4 regions of the Peribacillus sp. TH14 genome follow, and region 1 is predicted to be linked to each of the others. Evidence: riboswitches for the same ligand, from Rfam matches in the RefSeq annotation. Region 1 holds a riboswitch; each other region holds the start of a gene.
The links. A riboswitch is a leader RNA that binds a small molecule or an ion and turns the genes downstream of it on or off. The one in region 1 is predicted to bind S-adenosylmethionine.
Positions count from the first base shown of each region.

Region 2: it holds a riboswitch for S-adenosylmethionine, as region 1 does, so the genes downstream of both, JFU50_RS03960 (methionine biosynthesis PLP-dependent protein) here and JFU50_RS02695 (Fur-regulated basic protein FbpA) in region 1, are expected to answer to the same signal.
Region 3: it holds a riboswitch for S-adenosylmethionine, as region 1 does, so the genes downstream of both, JFU50_RS03890 (methionine ABC transporter ATP-binding protein) here and JFU50_RS02695 (Fur-regulated basic protein FbpA) in region 1, are expected to answer to the same signal.
Region 4: it holds a riboswitch for S-adenosylmethionine, as region 1 does, so the genes downstream of both, JFU50_RS15355 (2-hydroxyacid dehydrogenase) here and JFU50_RS02695 (Fur-regulated basic protein FbpA) in region 1, are expected to answer to the same signal.

Region 1 is NZ_JAEKEK010000001.1:524,359-528,404, reverse strand. Features, by position in the region: gene thiD (bifunctional hydroxymethylpyrimidine kinase/phosphomethylpyrimidine kinase) at 1-423, opposite strand, end outside; gene tenA (thiaminase II) at 436-1,125, opposite strand; TPP riboswitch at 1,244-1,333, opposite strand; TPP riboswitch at 1,412-1,515, opposite strand; SAM riboswitch class I at 1,674-1,778, shown strand; gene JFU50_RS02695 (Fur-regulated basic protein FbpA) at 1,925-2,140, shown strand; gene JFU50_RS02690 (aspartyl-phosphate phosphatase Spo0E family protein) at 2,415-2,606, shown strand; gene JFU50_RS02685 (GNAT family N-acetyltransferase) at 2,696-3,202, opposite strand; gene JFU50_RS02680 (DUF459 domain-containing protein) at 3,436-4,046, shown strand, end outside.
Region 2 is NZ_JAEKEK010000001.1:781,007-785,052, forward strand. Features, by position in the region: gene JFU50_RS03950 (hypothetical protein) at 1-6, opposite strand, end outside; gene fumC (class II fumarate hydratase) at 116-1,498, opposite strand; SAM riboswitch class I at 1,864-1,977, shown strand; gene JFU50_RS03960 (methionine biosynthesis PLP-dependent protein) at 2,063-3,175, shown strand; gene metC (cystathionine beta-lyase) at 3,172-4,046, shown strand, end outside.
Region 3 is NZ_JAEKEK010000001.1:766,582-770,627, forward strand. Features, by position in the region: SAM riboswitch class I at 560-666, shown strand; gene JFU50_RS03890 (methionine ABC transporter ATP-binding protein) at 732-1,748, shown strand; gene JFU50_RS03895 (methionine ABC transporter permease) at 1,735-2,403, shown strand; gene JFU50_RS03900 (MetQ/NlpA family ABC transporter substrate-binding protein) at 2,457-3,278, shown strand; gene JFU50_RS03905 (DUF1450 domain-containing protein) at 3,524-3,769, opposite strand; gene hppD (4-hydroxyphenylpyruvate dioxygenase) at 4,011-4,046, shown strand, end outside.
Region 4 is NZ_JAEKEK010000001.1:3,161,777-3,165,822, reverse strand. Features, by position in the region: gene JFU50_RS15360 (FGGY-family carbohydrate kinase) at 1-1,273, opposite strand, end outside; gene JFU50_RS15355 (2-hydroxyacid dehydrogenase) at 1,292-2,293, opposite strand; SAM riboswitch class I at 2,437-2,527, opposite strand; gene JFU50_RS15350 (molybdopterin oxidoreductase family protein) at 2,686-4,046, shown strand, end outside.

The DNA of each region.
Region 1 (4,046 bases):
GAATGAACTAAGCATAAAAGCTGGTAAAAAACCAAAAATAGCTGCTTTTTCTCCCAATAGGAGGACAGCAAGGGGATAACAAGCTAGGGATCCAAGAATGCCGGTCCCTATCACTTCCCCTAAACAAGCGAATTTCAAGCTTTGTGTTTTTCGATAAAGGACGGCAGCCAATAGTGCACCGATCATGCTGCCCGGAAAGGCGAAAATTGAACCTGTACCAGACATGTTTCTAATGATGGAAACTAAAAAAGTTTGTGTTACCGCATAAGCCGGTCCCAATAAAACGGCTGTCATGACATTTGCCAGATGCTGAATCGGAAAGATTTTTGCAAATCCGGCCGGGATGAAAATGAATGAACTAGTTATGGTAGTAATGGCCGTGATCATGGCAGTCAACGTCATTTTCTTGATTGGATTCATCATCATGACAACATCCTACAGTGGCCAATCCTGCTCATTTTGAACCATATCCCAGAATAAATATTCATAACGGGAAGTCACCAAAAAATGCTTCTCTAATCTAAGAAGTTCCTTTTCAGGCATGCCTTCTGTTAACTCTTCCAACAAAGCAATCAGCCATTTGTGTGCTTTACCGAATTCAGGAGACGAATATGATTTAATCCAATCAGCATAGCGATTGTTTTCTAATGCTTCACCATTTTGTTCTTTTAATAGCAAGCCGATCTCATAATAATCCCAAGCGCATGGAAGGAGGCAGGCAATCAGGTCGGCCAAAGTCCCATTTTGGGCTGCATTTAGCATGTAACCCGTATAAGCTAGAGTGGTTGGAGTAGGTTCTGTATTTTCCAATTCGATTGAGCTGATTCCGAATTCCAAAGCATAATGTCGATGGATATCCATTTCTACTTGAAGGGTTTCATTCAAAATACTTGCAAACTTAGCCATGGTTTCGAGATTATGAGCTTTGATGACTCCTAACGCAAAGAGTTTGGAATAATCCATAAGATAGATATAGTCCTGCTTTAGGTAATAGGCAAATTTCTTTTCTGAAAGCGTCCCATCTCCAATCGCCTGAACAAAGGGATGTGTATGGTTCCTTTTCCAGATTCCTTTTGCCCGTTCATGAAGTCTATCACTGAAGGTTTCTAATTTTGTATTCTCCATGGTACATCCTCCTTGAAATTTAAAATTTACTAAAATTGTAAAGTATGCATACACTATCTGATAAACAAAAAAACCGCTCTCTGAAAGAAAGCGGCTGTTACCGAGGAAGAAGCAAATTCCTTCTTACAGCCTGCTTCCCTCCGCTGGTATGACCAGATCAGGTGCAAAGGGTTTGATTCTCAGCAAAAGTGCTCCCCTAGCAGTCTAATTATTCACCTTTTCCATCTGAAAAAAAAACCGCTCCTGAAATACGGAGCGGGGCAGATGGATAAAGTCATGTGTTTAAAGACGATATCATCCACTTCCCTCCGCCGGTATGATCCGGTTCAGGTTCAAAGGGTCCGGAACAAATTCCATCTCAGTCTTAAAAAGACTCCCCTAGTGGTGTGAATGTATGTAATTACTGACATCATATCAGAAAGCCAGGAAATTGCAACCCAATTTGAATGGGGTCTATAGAGAATACCTATCAAAAAAAGGGAGAACCATGTGATTGACTTTTGAAGAATATTGGGATAAAATCATGTCTACATCATTTATATATTGAATTCTTATCCAGAGAGGTGGAGGGACTTGGCCCAAAGAAACCTCGGCAGCAGACCCATTTTGGGAACTGTGCTACATCCAACAAGCATACGCTTGGAAGATAAGAAGAGCCGAACGGACTACTGTAAGCCTCTTCTTGAATTAGAAGAGGCTTTTATTTTTGTGAAATAACGTTTAGTGACATAATAGAAAAGATATAATTTGGTGAAAATGATACCTGTTACTACAATTTAGCTCATATGAAGGCGGGCTGATGAAGACAAGGAAAGGAGCCATTTACATGGCAGAATTATTTAAGAGAATTGAACAGAGGAAGGCATTGCTGATTGAAGAGTTATTAGCGAATGGAGTTTATAAAACCTCTGATGAAAGACATCTTTATGATGTTCCTTTAAAAGTGCTTGAAGATGAATATAAGATTGTTATAAATAGACCTAATATCGAGTCTCCTTCAGAGTGGATGACATAGTAAGAGTTCTTAAAATACTTTACTATCTTAAAATATTATTTAATCTGATGAATATTATTAAAGCATTCGCAGTGTACATGAGTGAATGCTTTTTTATATTTGTCAAGAATATAAAATGTCACAAAAAAGACACAAACAGGGAATAGAATAGGCTTTTTGTCACATTTATTTTGTGGAATAACACATTTTGATTTCCATATATGGTTGATTTTAACTATTTATTTCTTTATCATAAAAAGTGTAAGAAAATTGAATAAATAGGAAGTGACTATAGATGCCCCCACAGATAACCGTAGAAAGAATAGAAGAAAAGAGACGGGAAATGATTAAATTGGCAGCTGATTATGGTTTTACAAGCCTTCTAACTGTTCAAGCAAGTCAAGAATTGGATTCGCTGTTAAATGCTATACCAAATAAAAGAAAATCAGAATATTTTTTGCTTAAGAAAGTTTATAGTGATTTTTAAATTTCGTCAGTGACTTTAAAATAGATTCCTTCATTTAAACTAAAAAAGGCTACTGCTGAATGAAGGCAATAGCTTTTAAATAATGAAATTCAAATATTAACACGCTTACCAAGGATTACTAAATCCCGTTCAATACCATCTAGCTCGGCAACTTGAGGTAAATGCGCCCATTCTTCAAAACCAAATTTAGAAAACAGTCTTATGCTCGGTGTATTGTGAGCAAATATAAAACCAAGTAGTGTCTTAACTCCTAATTTTGGACTCACTTCAATTGCCTTTTGAATCGAAATTTGTCCAATTCCTTTTCCCCGGAAATAATCATCAATATATATGCTGATCTCGGCAGTGGAATCATAGGCTGGCCTACCATAGAAAGATTGAAAACTCATCCATCCAGCAGTTTTCCCTTCGAATGTAATAATATAAAGCGGTCGTTTTTCTGAATGATGTTCCTCAAACCATTTAAGCCTCGATTGCACTGAAACAGGTTCTGTATCTGCAGTGACCATCCTTGAAGCAATAGTCGAATTATATATTTCGACTACTCTTGGTAAATCTGTTAGTTCTGCATCCCTAAAATCTATATACTGATCCATCATTTTAACTCCTATCCTTATTATGTATACAATCTCCAGAAACATGGGATTCCCACCCTATTTATGAATAAAAGGAGGTTGACGAAAATCCGTTCCATTGAATGCTTTTATTGTATCATACACTTTTTACAGTTTATCTGACAATTCATTTTTTTCATGTTAAGTATGTTCATTTTTGGGGTAATTACAAGATAAAATACTTCATAGTAAATACATAACATAAGGAGAAACAAATGAAAAAAATAGTAGGTTTATTTGTAATTGTACTAGTTATTTGTTTTGTTGCATATAAGTTTCAGGCTTCAGAGTCGGAAGATGTGATGGCTTTTGGAGATTCGTTAACCTATGGAAAAGGAGATAAGGATGGGGAAGGTTATGTAGAAGGTCTGGAGGATGAATTGAATAACCCTGATTCTGAAAAAAAAGTCCGTTTTTGGAATTACGGTATTAAAGGCCAGGAAACAGATGGTGTCATTGATCAGCTTGAAGATAATCAAATTAACACGAAATTGGACAAAGCCGACACGTTTATTGTTTATATTGGAACAAACGACTTGATTAACAGTAATGGAGGTAACTTGAAAAAAATAAGTGATCAAAAAATAAATGATGGTAAACGAGAGTATATCGACCATCTAAATAAGATTCTTTCTACACTATTAAAGAAAAACAAAAAAGCGGATATACTTGTAGTTGGGCTGTATAATCCAAAAAAAGATGATCAACGACTTGAAAAGCACGTTCATGATTATAACCAATCAGTAAACGAGGTAGTAGAAGAGGATAAAAGAATGATATTTATCCCTACTAATGATTTATTTGAAAATAAAAAGAAAAAAGAGTA
Region 2 (4,046 bases), 260 kb from region 1:
AGCCATTGTATTCCCTCCTGTTCTAGAAACTTATATACTCAGTATTTGTTTATTCTATTATTTTAACACCTTAAAACACCCTCCCTAAAAACAGCGGGAGGGTGATCATAGGCAATTATTTATTAACCATGTTAGCAGGATCTACCCATGCTTTAAATTCATCATCAGTCAAGAATTCCAATTTCAACGCTGCTTCTTTTAATGTAGAGTTGTCTTTGAATGCAGTTTTGGCAATTTTAGCTGCTTTTTCATAACCGATATGTGGGTTCAATGCTGTTACTAGCATAAGAGAACGGTCAACATTTTCTTTGATTTTATCTTCATTCGCTGTGATGCCTACTGCACAATTATTGTTGAAAGAGTGAATGCCTTCTGTCAATAATTTAACAGTTTGTAGGAAGTTATAAATGATAACTGGTTTGAATACGTTCAATTCGAAGTTACCTTGGCTTGCTGCAAAGCCGATTGTTGCATCGTTACCAACAATTTGTGTCGCAATCATTGTCAACGCTTCACTTTGTGTAGGATTTACTTTACCTGGCATGATAGAGCTGCCTGGCTCGTTTTCAGGAATAGCGATTTCACCGATTCCGCTTCTTGGGCCGCTTGCCAGCCATCTAACATCGTTCGCAATTTTCATTAAGTCCGCTGCTAATGCTTTTAATGCGCCATGAGCGTAAACAATTTCGTTATGACTTGTTAATGCATGGAACTTATTATCCGATGTTACGAAAGAATGTCCTGTATCCGCCGCTATTTGTTTTGCAGAAAGTCCTGGAAATTCTTTTTTCGTATTGATCCCAGTACCTACAGCTGTACCGCCTAGTGCTAGATTCAATAGTTTTTGACTGCTTTCTTCAATCATCACTAAGTCTTTATCAAGCATCGCTTTCCAACCAGAGATTTCTTGGCCTAAAGTTAGTGGTGTTGCATCTTGAAGATGTGTACGTCCAATTTTCACAAGATCCCAGAATTCTTTTTCTTTTGCTGCAAAAGTATCACGAAGTACTTTAATTGCCGGTACTAATTTTTCAGCAACTTCCATATAGGCTGCAATATGCATAGCCGTTGGGAATGTGTCATTAGAGCTTTGCGCCTTGTTGACATCATCATTTGGGTGAAGGGTTTCGGACTCACCGTTTTCTTTTAACCATTCATTCCCTTTGTTAGCGACCACTTCATTCACATTCATATTACTTTGAGTGCCACTGCCTGTTTGCCAGACCACAAGGGGGAAATGTTCATCAAGTGTACCTTCTAGAATTTCGCCACAAATTTTAACGATGGCATTCTTTTTCACTTCAGAAAGATCACCAAGGTCATAGTTCACTTTAGCTGCCGCTTGCTTTACATATGCAAAAGCACGGACTAATTCAATCGGCATTTTTTCATTACCAATTTTGAAGTTGTTACGGCTTCTCTCGGTTTGTGCTCCCCAATACTTATCAGCAGGAACTTTCACTTCACCCATCGTATCTCGTTCGATTCTGTATTCCATGTGTTCTCCTCCTATGTTTGCACTATCCACCGAAAACCTTATGTATATGAAATGAATAATGACATATTATTAATTCTTCTCTCTATACATTGTACAAACTTTATTATTTTAAAGCAAAGAAACAGAACAAAACCTTCCCTATATTTCAGAAAATCCATTTAATTAAACAAAGTCTTTTAAAGTATCTCAACACCTTATACCATCGCGTTTTCCACAATATTTAGGGGTTTTTCATTGGACCAATCATGTTTTGACAACGCTAGTCCTAATTAACCAATAAAGAATTATCGAGCAATATTTTCCCAGAATGTTCTTGACAGCACTTTATATATATAGTAAATTCAAAAGAAATTGAATAATCTAAACTCTTATCGAGAGAGGTATAGGGAATGGCCCGATGACACCTCAGCAACCTTCATTTGTTTCAAACCAATGAAAAGGTGCTAATTCCACAAGTTTGTGAACTTGGAAGATAAGAAGAATGACTCGTCCATACTTAACCAAGTCTTCTTCTTAAAGAAGACTTTTTTTTATTTTATAAAACACAAAGGAGCAGTGAAAACTATGTATAAAACAGAAACATATCTTGCTCAACTAGGTAATCGCAGTGAAACGGCGACAGGAACAGTCAATCCGCCGGTTTACTTTTCGACAGCTTTCCGCCACGAAGGAATTGGCCAATCAACTGGATTCGATTACACAAGGACAGGTAATCCAACACGTCAACTTTTGGAACAATCCATCGCCAACCTTGAAAGAGGTGACCAAGGATATGCTTGCAGTTCAGGAATGGCGGCCATTTCTACCATACTAGCCTTATTTAAATCAGGTGATGCATGGATAGTCAGCGAAGATCTATATGGTGGTACATATCGTTTGCTAGAACAAGGTTTTAAAAAATGGGGCTTACAGTGTGACTATGTAAACACTTGTTGTTTAGAGGATATCGAAAAAGCTATTACTCCTCAAACAAAAGCCATCTTTATCGAAACTCCCACTAACCCTCTTATGCAGCAAACAGATATTAGCGCTGTTGCCGCACTTGCCAAACAATTTAATTTACTGTTGATTGTTGACAACACTTTTTATACGCCGCTTCTGCAGCAGCCTATCCTGCTTGGAGCCGATATTGTAATCCATAGCGCAACGAAGTATCTCGGTGGTCATAATGATGTTCTTGCTGGACTAATCGTGGCTAAAGGTGCAGAATTATGTGATTCGATTGCCTTCCATCATAATGGAACAGGAGCGGTGTTGAGTCCATTTGATTCATGGCTGTTAATGCGCGGAATGAAAACCCTGGCACTGCGGATGGAACGTCATGAAAAGAACGCCAAAATCCTTGTAGATTATTTATCAGAACATGAATGTGTAACGGACGTCCTGTATCCCGGCAGAGGTGGTATGATTTCTTTCCGGATAATTGACGAAGCAGCGGTCAATCCATTTTTACAATCACTTTCATTAATTTCATTTGCAGAAAGTCTTGGAGGCGTTGAAAGCTTCATCACCTATCCTGCTACACAAACACATGCCGATATCCCTCTTGAAGTTAGAACTGCTAATGGGGTTTGTAATCGACTTCTACGCTTCTCGGTTGGCATCGAAGACAGCGACGATTTAATTCAAGACCTCCAGCAAGCATTTGCACATGTAAAAAGGGAGGCACTACGATGACAAATCATGATTTCAGTTTTGAAACCAAATTACTTCATAACCAGCATAAATTCGATCCGACAACAGGCGGTGTGAGCGTCCCTATTCAGCACGCTTCCACTTTCCATCAAACTGATATCGATACATTCGGCAAGTACGATTACAGCAGGAGCGGAAATCCAACACGGGAAGCACTTGAAGATATCATTGCCGAGCTTGAAGATGGTACTCGCGGCTTTGCCTTTTCTTCAGGTATGGCAGCCATTTCAACAGCATTCCTTCTGCTTTCTGCTGGCGACCATATCGTCATCTCAGAAGATGTGTATGGCGGTACGTTCCGGATGGTTACAAGCGTGTTGACCCGCTTCAACATCGAGCATACTTTCGTTGATATGACGGACCTCGAAAGCGTTAAAGCGGCCGTTCAACCTAATACGAGAGCGATATACATTGAAACACCTTCAAATCCATTGCTTAAGGTGACTGATATTAAAGCCGTTTGTGATATCGCAAAAAAAGTCGGCGCATTGAGTTTTGTCGACAATACATTCTTGACACCAGCTCTGCAAAAACCGCTGAACTTAGGGGCGGATGTTGTCCTTCATAGTGCGACGAAGTTTTTATCCGGACACAGTGATGTCGTAGCTGGGCTTGCTGTCGTAAAAGATCCTGAATTGGCTGAAAGACTCGGTTCCCTTCAAAACTCCTTTGGTGCGGTACTTGGTGTCCAGGATGCCTGGCTTGTTATGAGAGGTCTGAAAACCTTGTCTGTACGAATGGAACACTCTCAAAAAGGAGCAGAAAAAATTGCAGACTACTTAAAACAGCAGCCATTAGTGAAAAAGGTGTATTACCCTGGGCTTACTGATCATCCACAGCATGCAATCCAGGA
Region 3 (4,046 bases), 240 kb from region 1:
AGCAAAGACCCATTGTATATTTTCCGGTAGAATCAAGGCACTGTTTGAAACCATAGTCATTGATTTAAGGTATTCTATTATGCAACTAAGAAAAGAAACAGCAAAAATCTGGCTTCGGTTAAAAGGAAGTTGTTAATAAAGGGTACTCCCTATTTAAGTTTGGACGATAAAAAAATTCACGGCTAATCATTAACGCTGAATAACTGTCAATATTACCTTGGTTGATAAAAAAGCTAAAGCATTCATGATACAGACTTTGAAACAATACTTTCCTGACAAAAACTTCACGTAATTATTAAAAAAAATCGACAAGCTGCTAAAAAGAACGAAGCCTATCTTACAAATATCATAAAAAAGTATGGCTTTCCGACCATTAACGATCAATGGTGACAATACCCCGATTCCAAAAGGTATGATTATCCAATTCTAGATTTACCATAAAAAAATTAATTAAATCACCAGAAAGTTATTCTAAAATTACAGAAACGATTGACAATATGTGAATTTACAAATAATATAGATTATATTAGAAAACTTGTAATATTCCAAAATAATAATTTACTTATCAAGAGTGACTGAGGGAACAGGCCCTGTGATGTCCGGCAACCGCCCCAATCGGGAACGGTGCTACTTCCTGCAGAATGATTACATTCTGAAAGATAAGACGAAATAATTTCGCTGCCTCTTTCTGAATGATAGAGGCAGTTTTTTATGTTTAAGGGGGAAGGCTCATGATTGAAATCCGATCAGTCCGAAAGGAATACATATCGAAAAATACCCGAGTTGTCGGAGTGGATAACGTATCTTTGACAATTCAGACTGGTGAAGTTTATGGGATTGTTGGCTACAGCGGAGCCGGAAAAAGCTCATTAATACGCTGCTTAAATTTGCTTGAACGTCCGACAAAAGGAAAAATCATTATTGACGGGATTGACTTAACGTCTTTATCAGGCAAAGAGCTTCGAAAACAACGACAAAAAATCGGTATGATATTTCAGCACTTTTCCTTAGTCAGTTCCAAAACCGTTTTTGAAAATGTTGCTTTCGCCTTGAAAGCCGCACACAAATCAAAGGGTGTCATCAAAAGTCGCGTTCTAGAACTGCTGGACATAGTTGGGCTTAGTGATAAAAAGGATGTCTATCCGGCCCAGCTCAGCGGAGGTCAAAAGCAACGGGTCGGCATAGCGCGAGCCTTAGCCAATAACCCTACTGTACTATTATGTGATGAAGCGACTTCTGCCCTTGATCCAACAACAACAAAAGCGATTTTACAGTTATTAAAAAAGATTAGTCGGGAACTTGGTATCACTATAGTATTGATTACCCATGAAATGGAAGTAGTCAAAGAACTATGCCATCGAGTCGCTGTCATGCAGGATGGCAGGATTATCGAAGAAGGATCTGTTTATGAGATATTTTCACAACCAAAGCAGCAGTTGACGAAGCAATTCATCAGCAGTGTATTGGATTTTGAGCTTCCCTCACACTTAATTGAGGAAAGCAAAGGAACGATTATTCAAATTCAATTTGAAGGGCCCACCGCCGGTGAATCGATTCTTTCCGATGCTCTACAAAAGTATTCAGTAAAGGGAAATATCTTGCACGGCAAAATTGAATATATTCAGGATGTTCCATTAGGAATCTTAATCATTGAATTAATTGGTGAGGCTGCTGAAGTTCAATCGGCACTGGAATATATAACAAATCGGACCAGTTCTGTGGAGGTGTTGAAACATGTCACTGTTTGATTCCGTCGTCAATATTTTACCTGACCTTAATAAAGCCTTTCTCGAAACAATCTATATGGTTGGAATCTCCCTTGCGGTAGCCCTTCTAATTGGTTTGCCACTTGGAGTATTGCTGTTTACAACGACCAAGAATTTAATCTTTGAAAATAACGTCGTGAATCGATCTCTCGGTTTCGCTGTCAATATTGTCCGTTCAATCCCGTTTATCATTCTCTTAGTCGCCCTCCTTCCTTTAACGGATTTGCTTACTGGATCAACGATAGGGCCAAGAGCGGCTTCTGTTTCCCTATCTGTATCCGCGATACCTTTTTTTGCAAGAATCGTTGAATCGGCATTACGCGAAATAGATAAAGGTGTGATTGAAGCTGCAATTGCTGTAGGTGCCACTCCATGGATGATCATTAAGGATGTACTTCTTCCTGAGGCAAAACCGGGAATCATTCAAGGGTTGACGTTAACGACCATTTCACTTATCGGTTACTCAGCGATGGCTGGGACAATCGGTGGGGGCGGAATTGGTGACCTGGCCATTCGGTACGGCTATTACCGTTATGACAACACAGTCATGATCACGACAATCGTCGTGTTAATCTGCCTTGTACAAATCATTCAAATGGTTGGTGACAAGGCCTCATACTTAGTAAATAAACGATAGAATCAGTCATTTTAACAATGATTTAATACAACATATTACAGGAGGAATTTCCAATGAAAAAAATAGCTTCTTTATTATCTGTTTGCGCACTAGCCCTTGGCTTGGCAGCTTGCGGAAGCGATAATGCTTCCCCAAAAACTGAAGACAAAAAAGAATTGAAAATCGGAGCAACTACCGGTCCTTACGCGGATATGGTAAAAGAGGCCATCAAGCCAGGCCTAGAAGATCTTGGCTACAAAATAGAAATCGTTGAATTCACTGACTATATCCAGCCAAATAAATCACTTGGTAACAATTCAATCGACGCCAACCTTTTCCAGCACAAAGTGTATATGGATAACTTCGCTAAAGAAAATGATTTAGAGCTTTCTGACCTTGTTATTGTACCGACAGCACCAATGGGTATATACTCGAACAAATATAAATCGTTGAAAGACATTAAAGATGGTACATCACTAGCCCTACCGAACGATCCAGTTAACCTTGCACGTGCACTTAAAGTCCTAGTAGATGAAGATTTAATTGAAGTCAAGCCAGATGTCGATCCCTTAAAAATATCGGAAAAAGATGTAACAAAGAACCCAAAAAACATTCAATTCAAACCATTAGAATCGGCTCAATTGCCGCGTGCAACAGACAGCGTTGACCTATCAGCGGTCCCAGGTAACTTCGCTCTTGCAGCAAAAATGGATCTCCAAGATGCCCTTGTTTTAGAAAACATGCCGGATATGTATCGTAATGTTGTTGCTGTGAATACAAAAGATGCAGATGCACAATTTGCTAAGGATATTAAATCAGTAGTTGAATCAGACAAGTTTGAAGAAGTAATCGATAGCAAGTTTGCAGGCTTCGGAAAACCAGATTGGATGAAATAAGAAACCAAACCATAAAATTCAAGGCCTGCTCCCTTTTTGGGAACAGGCCTTGAATTTTTCCGTCATACTATGCGAAGATATCAATCAATGCAATTAATAAGCATTTGTAGTAGGGTTTTACATATATTTTATCATAGATGGATGCTCTCTGAAGGTTCGCATGTTTCTCGGGGAAGACACAATATAATGATATAGTTGTCAATAAAAGCGATAATCAATTATTACTAATTTCATTTTCTCGTTGTTCACACAGTGTCTCCTTGTTTAAGCCTAGCTACATATTGTTCAATTTTTTCGAGAAGTTCAACTGGATCGTTTGCGACAATGTTTACACCATTTACAACTGCAAACGGCTGCATTAAACATTGTCCGCAATACAACAAGCATCTATCCTCAATAACCTCTAGACCGCTACACTCCATTAATTTATCTTTAATAGTTTCCAACTCATCTTCGAAGTTACTAGGGCAGAACTTTACACTAATTTTCATATCTAATTCCCCTTTTATTTAGTTGCTAACATTTTAAGTAGATATACAAAAAATGTGCAAGAGTACACCTAAACGCAAAAATGTTTTATCGCGTTAAAATGTTGCTACCATGATGGTCAACCGCGGTAAAACACATATTTGCGTGGTGAATTTTTATGTATTATGATGTGAACTATCACAGGCGGAAAATTAAGAAAATTCAGCTTTTTTATGTAAAAAAAACGATTAAGGAGCGGTAAATATGACTAAAAAAACAGTTGGATCTTCTAAAGCAAAG
Region 4 (4,046 bases), 2.6 Mb from region 1:
CTTGATGAATGCGCACTTCTTTTTGAAGGAGATTAGCTACAAATTTCGTTAACGTTTCACTTTGAAAACCACCTCCACAAGCCCATACATATGGCAAATCGTAAGGAATCACTTCGCATAATTTGTCGAAATGCCATTTGACTGTACAAGCAATTTCCCATAGAGCTGAAGCTACAAAATGAGCACGGGTTAAGTTTTCTTCTAATGGTGTATTAAAAATGAAGCCACCTTTTTTCGTCGCATTTTTCTCATCTGTCAGATACATGCCTAACGTTGATACACAATCAATCGTCGTAAGCTTACTCATTTCCTCTTCCATTAGTTGATAACTCTCATTTGGGTAGAAAATATTTTTTAATTTCTGATAATTAAGCCCAGTTATTCCTGGGTTTGTTTCTAACAGCCATTGATTTTTATTCGTATGGGCATTTGTCCATGCTCTTCGTTTAGAATCCACACTATATTCATCAGTAATATGGCAAATAGGGGTGGTCGTTCCAGATACGATGATGACATCACCTTTTTCGGCAAACGTGCTTGCGATAGCCAGCTGTGTATCACCGCCTCCTACTACGATTAAAACCTTTTCGTCCAATCCCAGCATCTGAGCCATATTCGGTGTAATTTCACCAAGGATCGAACCAGACGATTTTAATTCGGGTAACAAGTCTACCGATATCCCGAATTGTTCACACAACTCCTCTGACCATTCTTGTTTCTGAACATCATATAGCAGTGTTTCGGTCGCTTGTGATGGCTCATAGACGAGCACGTCACTTAATTTATAGGCAACCCACTCACTGATGCTTGTAAAGTATTTAATTTTATCCCATAATTGCGGCTGCCTCTTTTGCAGGGCGACCAGCTTTAAAGCTGAAAACAATGCAGAGGGTAATCTACCTGCCCTTTCATAAATAAAAGGTTGATTTGAAAACTCCTTTTCCCATTCGCGGCCTCTATTATCAATATTAGGTAACCCGATAAACGAGTGCCCATCCTGATCCTGCAAAACAATTCCTTGCCGTTGACTAGTGGACGTTATTGCCTTGATTGAAATGTGCTGAGCTTTAGCCATCGCCTTTTTTGCTAATTGAATAAGCTGTTTCCAAAGTAATTCAGGTGAAAAGTATCGACTATCAGGATAAAGAGGTTCAATTTCATATTGTATATCCTCTCTCTCAATAGAGACGACTTCACCTGTTGTCTCAACGATAGCCACTCTTGCATTTCCAGTACCGATATCAAATACTAAATAACCTTCTTTTATAGCCATTTTTTTCACTCTTCTTTCTTATGACTTAACTTCTAGATTTTTTCTGTTATATAGAGTTGGAATCTGAAGAGTATGTTGTGTTGTCCACTTTGTTAACGCTTGGTTCATTATTGAGACGTGATGATCCTCAACCTCATAACTTGCGCCGGCAAGATGAGGAGTAGCTAATACATTGGGCAATTTAATTAATTCATAGTCACTTTGTTCAGGCGGCTCTTGATAAAACACATCTAATATCGCCCCCCTAATCTTTTGTGCTTTTAATACTTGTACAAGCGCATCTCTTTCAACCACGACAGCCCTTGACATATTTACAAAGATTGCCTCTTCTTTCATCAGTCCCAAAAAGTGTTCATTGATCATCCCGATCGTTTCCTCTGTTCTAGGGAGGTGTATGGATACCACATCACTTGTCGAAAAAACGTCTTCTAAAGAAGCCCGAACATGATTAGGATTATCACTCTCTACATAAGGGTCATAGTATTTTATCGAACATTGAAAACTTTCAAGAACCGCTGCAATTCGCTGGCCCACGGCCCCAAACCCCACCATTCCAATTGTTTTCCCAAAAATTTCATTTCCTTTAAACTTTAAATAGGCTTGGAGATAGTCTTCATTCCATTTTTCCTCCTTCAACCATTGATTGGAAGGAATGGTATGCCTTAAAAATGTAAGGAGATTACCGACAAATAATTCTGCAACAGCCTGAGCATTACGTGCTGGAGTGAAAAAGACGGGAAGTCCCCTTTTTGTTGCACCTTCCACATCAACATTAGAAGGCATGCCACGACACACACCCACAAATCTCAATTCAGGTACTTCAGCGAATACTTTTTCTGTTACTTGATCTAACTCAGTAATTAACCCCTCCGCCTTAGACTCTTTTAATAAAGAGATCAACTCTACTTCGTTATAGGCCCTTCCATTTTCCTTCCAAGGTTGATAGGTAGCCTTTCCAAATAACTCATTTAATTCCTTGATGCCCGCTTCGTTATATGGTGCTGTTACTAGAATGTTCATTTTTACATCTCTCTCCTTTTGTGTAACGACTTTACATGTCAGTAACTCACTTCTTAAAAATAAAAAAATCTCTTCCCGCTAAGACGGAAAGAGATAATTACTTCATAATATCGTTCTCACAACAATAAAATAAAAGGCCACTCTTTCTATCTTTCAAGCTTCGCTTGCTGGAATTGGCACAATAATGTTGCCGAGGCTTCAAAGGGCCAGTCCCTCCACCTCTCTTGATAGAAATTTTACAATATTATATTGGTTTAACTATTTTTTCAATTAATAGAATATACCAAATATAATGAATTTCAAAACGGAAGTCAATATTTATTTGAACTTTCTAAATATTCTCTCCGTATGATATAATCTATGAATCATTTTTTTCATGAAAGGATACTGACATGCAATCATATAAAGATATAGAAAATGGTGTAGTCCTTTCAGTCTGTTCTCTTGATTGCCCAGACCAATGTGGTTTACTTGTACACAAAGAGGATGGAAAAATCAAGAAAATTAGTGGTGACCCAAATCATCCAGTGACGAAAGGGAATATTTGCAACAAGGTTCGGAATATGGGTGAACGGATTTATGATAGCAAGAGAATTAAGACACCTTTAAAACGCGTGGGAAAAAAAGGTGAGGGGAATTTCGCCATTATTAGTTGGGAAGAAGCGATCGATACGATCACAAATCATTGGAAAAATCTTATTTCAGAGGAAGGGGCACAAACCATTCTTCCTTACAGTTTCTATGGGAATATGGGGAAACTCGCTGCAGAAGGAATGGATCGCCGTTTTTTTAACCGCCTCGGATCAAGTCAACTTGACCGGACCATCTGTTCAGTTGCTGGCTCAACAGGCTACCGCTACACAATGGGGGGGAGCTACGGTACAGACCCAGAAGAGATGACCGAAACTAAGTTATTCATCTTTTGGGGAATCAATGCTGTAAGTACAAATATGCATCAAGTAACAATCGCACAAAAAGCAAAAAAATCAGGAGCTAAAGTCATTGTTATTGACGTTCATAAAAATCAAACCGGACGAATGGCCGATTGGTTCATTCCCATTCTCCCAGGGACTGATGGTGCACTAGCATTAGGAATCATGCATATACTCTATAAAGAAAAGCTAGTGGATCGATCGTTTTTAGAGGAATATACGATTGGCTATGAAGAGCTAGAAGATCATCTTGAGCAATATCAGCCACACATGGTTTCTGACATAACAGGCGTTCCCGTAGAAGACATATACAAATTAGCTAGGATGTATGGGGCGATTTCCCCTTCAATGATTCGGATTGGAAATGGTCTTCAGCATCATGATAATGGCGGGATGAGCACTCGGACGATTGCCTGTTTACCTGCTTTAACAGGACAGTGGCTAGTAAAAGGGGGAGGTGCAGTTAAATCCAATTCAGGATTTCTCTCCTTTAATACCGCAGCTTTACAACGTCCTGATCTCAAAAAAACTAAAACACGTACAATTAATATGAATCAAATAGGGAAAGCATTGCTTGAACCGGACAACCCCATTCGCTCATTGTATGTCTATGGAAGTAACCCGGCTCTTGTTGCACCAGAGGCAAATAGAGTAAGAGAGGGTCTAGCCCGGGAAGATTTATTCACTGTCGTCCATGACTTGTTTATAACGGAGACAGCGAAGTTTGCAGACATTGTATTACCATCTACATCTGCCTTTGAAAATACAGATTTTTATACATCATACTGGCATAATTATATCCACTTACATGAGCCTATCAT